DNA from 2 places in the Actinomadura chokoriensis genome. Region 1 is predicted to be linked to the other one. Evidence: riboswitches for the same ligand, from Rfam matches in the RefSeq annotation. Region 1 holds a riboswitch; the other holds the start of a gene.
What was found. Region 1 has a riboswitch for glycine ahead of gcvT (glycine cleavage system aminomethyltransferase GcvT). Riboswitches for the same ligand answer to the same signal wherever they lie in the genome.

Region 1 (3,397 bases):
CACGGCGGCGTTGATCGCGGTGATCTCGCCGCTGACCGGGGAGTACAGGTCGCTGACCGACTTGGTGGACTCGACCTCGCCGCACGGCTCGCCCGCCTCGACGGTGTCGCCCTCCGACGGCTGCAACTCGAGGTAGACGATCTCTCCGAGGGCGTCGGCGGCGTGCGCGGTGATGCCGACGGTGACGATGCCGTCCTCGCCGCCGAGGCCGGACACCCACTCGTGCTCTTCGCTGTAGCGGAGCTGCTCCGGAACGCTCACGATTCTCTCTCTTTCAGGAACGCTTGTAGAAGGGCAGGTCGACCACGTCCACCGGCTCGGGGCGGCCGCGGACGTCCACGGCCAGGGACGTGTCCTCGACGCCGCTGTCGAGGTAGGCCAGGGCGATCGGCCTGCCCAGTGTGGGGGAAGGGGCGCCGCTCGTCACGATCCCGCACGGCGTGCCGCCGGACGTGACGACCTGGTACCCCTTCCGCGGCGCGCGACGCCCGCGCGCGACCAGCCCCACGAGCCTACGGCCCGGCGGGGTCTGCGCCTGCGCCGCCAGGGTGGTCTTGCCCACGAAATCGACGGCCTTGTCCAGCTTCACGACCCGGCCGAGGCCCGCCTCGAACGGCGTCGTCTCGGCGGTCAGCTCGTTGCCGTACAGCGGCATGCCCGCTTCGAGGCGCAGCGAGTCGCGCGCTGCGAGCCCCGCCGGGACGACCCCGTCCACGGCGGCGAACGCGCGCCACAGCGCGGCGGTGTCGGAGGCGTCCGCGAAGAGCTCGAAGCCGTCCTCGCCCGTGTAGCCGGTGCGGGCGATCAGGGTGTCGACGCCCGCGACGCGTTCGGCGAGGACGGCGTAGTACTTGAGGTCGGCGACCGGCGCGTCGGTGAAGCCTTCGAGGATCTCCTGGGCGCGGGGGCCCTGCAGGGCGATCAGCCCGTAGGCGTCGGTGCGGTCGTCGACGGCGGCCTCGTAGCCGGCGGCCCGCTCGACCAGCGCGTCCCGGACGACGGCGGTGTTCGCCGCGTTCGCGACGACCATGAAGGTCTGTGTTTCGCCCCCATGGCTACGCCCCGCCACCCCCCGGTCGGCGAGCCGGTAGACGATCAGGTCGTCGAGGACGCCACCGTCGGGCGCGCAGATCATCGTGTAGCGGGCCTTGCCGACCGGCATCGAGGACAGGTTCCCGACCAGCGCGTAGTCGAGCGCGGCACCGGCGCCCGGCCCGGACAGGAAGATCTCTCCCATGTGCGACAGGTCGAACAGCCCCGCGCCGGTGCGGACGGCCTCGTGCTCGGCGGTCTCGCTCTTGTAGCGCAGCGGCATCAGGTACCCGGCGAAGTCGACCATGGTCGCGCCGAGGTCCCGGTGGACGTCGTGCAGCGGCGTGGTCTTCGGGTCGGCGGACGGGTCGGCGGACATCGGTTCGGCTCCTTCGTCGCGGGCGCGCGTGGTCCATCGTCCCACTCGCGCACCGGGCGTCGCGGTGCCTCCCCCTCTGTCATCTGCGCCTGAGAGCTTCACCCGCCGCCGGGCGGCGGGTTTTCACCTTCGGCGGGGGACCGGGTCCCCGCTTTCCAGAGGTCGCCTGACCCGTGCGGTCCGTGGGCCTGAGAGGTTCCGGGGAGGATTTGCTCCTTCGGCGTCCCACACCGGCTGCGTGGGACTCTCCCGCACGGGGTCGTCGGCTGGCCGCCAATCTAGCAGCGGCCCCCGCCCTGCGACCACCCTCCGTCAGCCCGCCGGCGGCGACGCCGACATCGACTTCACGCACGCCCGCAGGGCCGCCTTGATCTTTTCGAGGTCCTGCTTGTCGGGCGTGGTCGACGGGTTCGGGCTCGGCAGCTCGACCCCCTGCTCGTGCATGCAGTTGTTGAACCTCTCGGTCGCCCGCGACACCTCGGGCACCGGCGTCGCGGCGGTATTGCCGGGCGCCGTGCCGGGCGGCGCCGAGGCCGGTGCTGAGGCGGCCGGTGAGGGCGGCGGCGACGCGCCCGCGTCCCCGCCGTCGGAGCCGCCGCATCCGCTCAGCGCCAGCACGAGCACCAGCACGCCTACGTGACCGCGCTTCACAGGGGACCTCCGTGCTCAGGGGGTGAGATCGGCCCATGATGCGCGGGTGGGGCGGTGCCCGGCTATTCAGGCACGTGCCAATGACGCGCGCACGATTTAGCACCCTGCCTCAAAGGGGGCTCGCAGGCGCCCGGGATGCCGCGTCCACGCGTTGACTTCAACCGAACCGGGGCCGTTCGCGTACTCTGTTTTGGTCATCGAGATCACCCGCGGTGAGCGCGGGTGCACCGAGCTGAGGGGCATTGCCGGATGGTCTACCTGGCAGGGATGCTGATCCTGTTCTTCGGCCTGCTGGTGTCCATCGCGCTGCACGAGCTCGGCCACTTCTCCTTCGCCAAGCTCTTCAAGGTGCGGACGACCCAGTTCATGGTCGGCTTCGGCCCGACCATGTGGTCCAAGCGCAAGGGCGAGACCGAGTACGGCGTCAAGTGGATCCCGCTCGGCGGCTACATCCGCATGATCGGGATGCTGCCGCCGCGCAAGGGCGACGCCCCCGGGCAGGTCCGGCAGATCAGCACCGGTCCGTGGCAGGGCCTCATCGAGTCGGCGCGCGGCGCCGCACTGGAGGAGATCCGCCCCGGCGACGAGGACCGCGTCTTCTACGCCAAGAAGTGGTGGCAGAAGCTGCTCATCATGTTCGGCGGCCCGGCGATGAACCTGGTGCTCTCGGTGATGTTCTTCGCGATCCTGCTGATGGGGATCGGCACGATGCGGTCGCAGCCGGTCATCGGCGAGGTCCTCGAATGCATGGTGCCCGCCAGCCAGTCCCAGACGACGGAGTGCCCGAAGGACGCGAAGCCGACGCCGGCCGCGCAGGCCGGGCTCAAGGCCGGCGACCGGATCGTGGCGTTCGACGGCAGGAAGATCGACGGCGACTACGAGAAGCTGCAGGTCCTGATCCGCGACAACGGCGGCAGGACGGTCCCGATGACCGTCGAGCGCGGTGGGCAGGACGTGAAGCTGAACGTCCCGATCACCCGCAACCAGATGTACGACCTCAAGGACCACGACAAGGTGGTCAACGTCGGGTTCCTCGGCATCACCCCGATCCAGGCGATGGAGCGGCAGGGCCCGGGCGCGGTCGCGAGCACGATGGTCGACCTGACCGCGCGCACCACGGGCGCGCTGGTGCGGATGCCGCAGAAGATGGTCGGCGTCTGGAACGCCGCGTTCAGCGATGAGAAGCGCGACCCGAACGGCCCGGTCGGCGTCGTCGGCGTCAGCCGGATCGGCGGCGAGGTCGCCGCCTCCCAGGACTACACCGCCGCCGAGAAGGTGTCGTTCTTCGTCATGCTGCTCGGGTCGCTGAACCTCGCGGTCGGGCTGTTCAACCTC
Region 2 (3,397 bases), on a different contig from region 1:
GGCTCTCGCGGCGCAGCGCGTCCGGGATCGCCTCGGCGGCGGTCTCCGCGGGGGCGGCGCCGAACGCCGCCAGGACGGCGGTGACGTGCTCGGGCAGCGTGGTCTCGTCGCAGGCGATCCCGACCCGGTCGGGGCCGTCCGGGCGCAGGTTGATCCCGCGCTCGCGGGCGGCGGCGACGACCTCGGCGGCCCGGCCGGGCACGCGGGCGAGGACGGTGTCGAAGAACGCGCCGTGCACGACCTCCACGCCGGCGGCGCGCAGCCCCGCGGCGATCTCGGCGGCGCGGCGGTGGGCGCGCTGCGCGATCGCGGCCAGCCCCTCGGGGCCGTGGTACACCGCGTACATGCTCGCCATCACGGCGAGGAGCACCTGGGCGGTGCAGATGTTGCTGGTGGCCTTCTCGCGGCGGATGTGCTGCTCGCGGGTCTGCAGCGCCAGCCGGTAGGCGGTCGCGCCGTCCGCGTCGACCGACACGCCGACGAGCCGTCCGGGCAGCTGCCGCTGGATGCCCTCGCCGACCGCCATGTAGCCGGCGTGCGGGCCGCCGAACCCGTAGGGGACGCCGAACCGCTGCGCGGACCCCACGGCGATGTCGGCGCCGGACTCCCCCGGCGGGCGCAGCAGCGTCAGCGCGAGCAGGTCCGCGGCCACGACGGCCTTGGCGCCGCGCTCGTGCGCCTGCGCGATGACCGGCGCGAGGTCGCGGACGGCCCCGGACGCGCCCGGGTACTGGAGCAGCACGCCGAAGAAGTCGCCGTCCGGCAGCCCGCCGGACAGGTCGGCGGTGACCACCTCGATGCCGAGCGGGACCGCGCGGGTCCGGACGACCTCGATCGTCTGCGGCAGCGCGTCGGCGTCGACGAGGAACGCCCCCGGCTCCCTGCGCTTGGACACGCGGTGCGCGAGCGCCATCCCCTCGGCGGCGGCGGTGCCCTCGTCCAGCATGGAGGCGTTCGCGACGGGCAGCCCGGTCAGGTCGGCGACCACCGTCTGGAAGTTCAGCAGCGCCTCGAGCCGGCCCTGCGAGATCTCCGGCTGGTAGGGCGTGTAGGCGGTGTACCAGCCGGGGTTCTCCAGGACGTTCCGCATGATCACGCCGGGCGTGGTCGTCCCGTGGTAGCCGAGCCCGATCATGGACGTCAGCACGGTGTTGCGGGACGCGAGCTCGCGGAGCCGGTCCAGCGCCGCGGTCTCGCTCAGCGCGGGCGGCAGGCCGAGCGGGCGGGCGGTGCGGATCGCGGCGGGGACCGCGGCGTCGATCAGCGCCTCGGCGCCGGAGTAGCCGATGGCGGCCAGCATCCGGGCCTGCTCGTCCGGGCCGGGGCCGATGTGCCGGTCGGCGAACGCCGAACGCGGATGCTGCGGCGCGGCCACGGGCGCGAAGAACTGGGCGGTCATGGAGGGCCTCCTGGCTGCTGCGGTCGCTCAGGTCCGCCGCCGGCACGGGCCGGCGGCAGGTCTCCCCCTCTGTCATCGGCACCTGAGAGCTTCACCCGCGCGGCGGGGTTTCCCCTTCGGTGAGCCGCCCTTCCCCGGCTGCGGGGATCGACGCCTGCTTTCCAGAGGTGCCTCGCCCGAGCGGTCCTTTTGCCTGAGAGGTTCCGGGGAGGTTGCCCCTTCGGCGCCCCACGCTGGCCGCGTGGGGTCTCTCCCGCACAGGGTCGACGGCATGTCCTAGGCGAAACCCTACCCAAAACCGGCTCCGGGCCGTCGTCCCGCCCCGGACACGGGTGCCGCCGCCGCCCTCCCCCGGGTCGTACCGGCCGGTACGATGTGCACACTCACCTGGGACAAGACGGACCTCGGGCCACGGGGGCGGAGATGGGGCTGCGGGGTGCACGCGCGACCGGCCGGACGCCGGCCCGGCACTCGACGCCGCGCCGCCGCTTCTGGGACGCTGATCACGATGACGGACGGTCGGGGCGGCGGTACGGCGTGACACAGACCCGCGACGGCATGGTGCGCCCGCGGCACGGCGCGACCGCCGGCGTGCCCGTCGACGAGCCCGCCCAGCCGGACCGGATCCGGCGGCCCGCCGACGCGATCAGGTTCGCCGGCTCGGTGGTGGGGCTGGCCGCGGTGATGCTGCTGGTGTCGATCGCGCAGCAGACCACGCACGGGTTGCAGACCGACATCGCGCAGGGCACCGCGCACGCGCCGCGGCTGCTGCTGACGCTGGCGACGCTGGTGTCCAGCTTCGGGGTGCTGGCGGTGCCGATCGCGTTCGCGGTCGAGCGGCTGTTCCACAAGGACGGGACGCGGGTCGCGATCGCGCTGCTGGCCGCCGTGATCGCGTTCGGCATCACCGTCGGGCTGGACGACCTGGTGGTGCGGGCGGCGCCCGGCGGCGTCCTCGACTCGCTGATCTGGGGCGGCACCGAGACCGCGCCCGTGCACACCGACATCGCGCCGGTCATCGCGTTCGTCAGCGCGGTCGGGATGGCGGGCCGCGCCCGCTGGCAGGCCGCGACCTGGACCATGATCGGGCTGGCGGCGCTGACCGGGCTGACCGCGTCCTACGCCTCCGTCGCCGCGCTCGCGGCCACCTACCTCCTCGGCCGCGCCATCGGCCACGGCACCCTGTACGCCGTCGGCACCCCGAACCCGCGCCCGACCGGGGCGGCGGTCGTCGCGTCGCTGGAGCGGCTCGGGCTGCGGCCGAAGCGGGGCGCGCGGCTGGACGAGCCGTCCGACGACACCGAGGACGGACGCCGCTACGGCGTCGTCCTGGCCTCGGGCGCCGCCGCCGGGTACGGCCCCCGCCCGCCGCTCGGCCGGAGCGCCCACGGCGAGTGGGACCTGGAGGTCCGCGTCCTGGACCGCGACCAGCAGACCGCCGGGCTGCTGTACCGGATCTGGCGGCTGCTGCGGCTGCGCGCCACCACGACCGGGCGCACGCTGCGGTCGCTGCGCCGGTCGCTGGAGCAGGAGTCGCTGATGGCGTACGCGGTGGACGCGGCGGGCGTCCGCACCCCGCGGCTCATCGGCACCTGCGAGGTCGGCACGGAGGCGGCGCTGCTGGCCTACGAGCGCGTGCCGGGGCGGCGGCTCGGCGACGTCCCGGACGAGGAGATCACCGACGATCTGCTGACCGACGTCTGGCGGCAGTTCCGGTCGCTGCAGGCGGGACGGCTCGCGCACCGGCGGCTGGAGGGCGGCGCGCTGCTCATCGGCGAGGACGGCCTCGCCTACGTCACCGACCTGCGCGCCGGCGAGACGGCGGCGGGCGACCTCGCGCTGCGGCTCGACCTGGCGCAGCTCCTCACCACGCTGGCGCTGCGGACCGGGCCGGAGCGGGCGGTGCGGACCGCCGCGGCCGTGCTGGGCGAGGAGGCCCTCGGCGCCGCGGTGCCGCTGCTGCAGCGGGTCGCGCTGTCCCGGGCGACGCGGCAGGCG

Region 2: linked by a shared signal. The riboswitch ahead of gcvP (aminomethyl-transferring glycine dehydrogenase) and the one ahead of gcvT (glycine cleavage system aminomethyltransferase GcvT) in region 1 are both predicted to bind glycine.

What each region holds. Positions count from the first base shown of each region.
Region 1 covers NZ_BAAAMW010000001.1:436,153-439,549, reverse strand. Annotated here, with positions in the region: gene gcvH (glycine cleavage system protein GcvH) at 1-261, opposite strand, end outside; gene gcvT (glycine cleavage system aminomethyltransferase GcvT) at 275-1,411, opposite strand; glycine riboswitch at 1,485-1,573, opposite strand; glycine riboswitch at 1,578-1,673, opposite strand; gene ABFX46_RS02075 (hypothetical protein) at 1,724-2,062, opposite strand; gene ABFX46_RS02070 (M50 family metallopeptidase) at 2,312-3,397, shown strand, end outside.
Region 2 covers NZ_BAAAMW010000007.1:30,907-34,303, reverse strand. Annotated here, with positions in the region: gene gcvP (aminomethyl-transferring glycine dehydrogenase) at 1-1,399, opposite strand, end outside; glycine riboswitch at 1,459-1,570, opposite strand; glycine riboswitch at 1,571-1,665, opposite strand; gene ABFX46_RS17035 (lysylphosphatidylglycerol synthase transmembrane domain-containing protein) at 1,937-3,397, shown strand, end outside.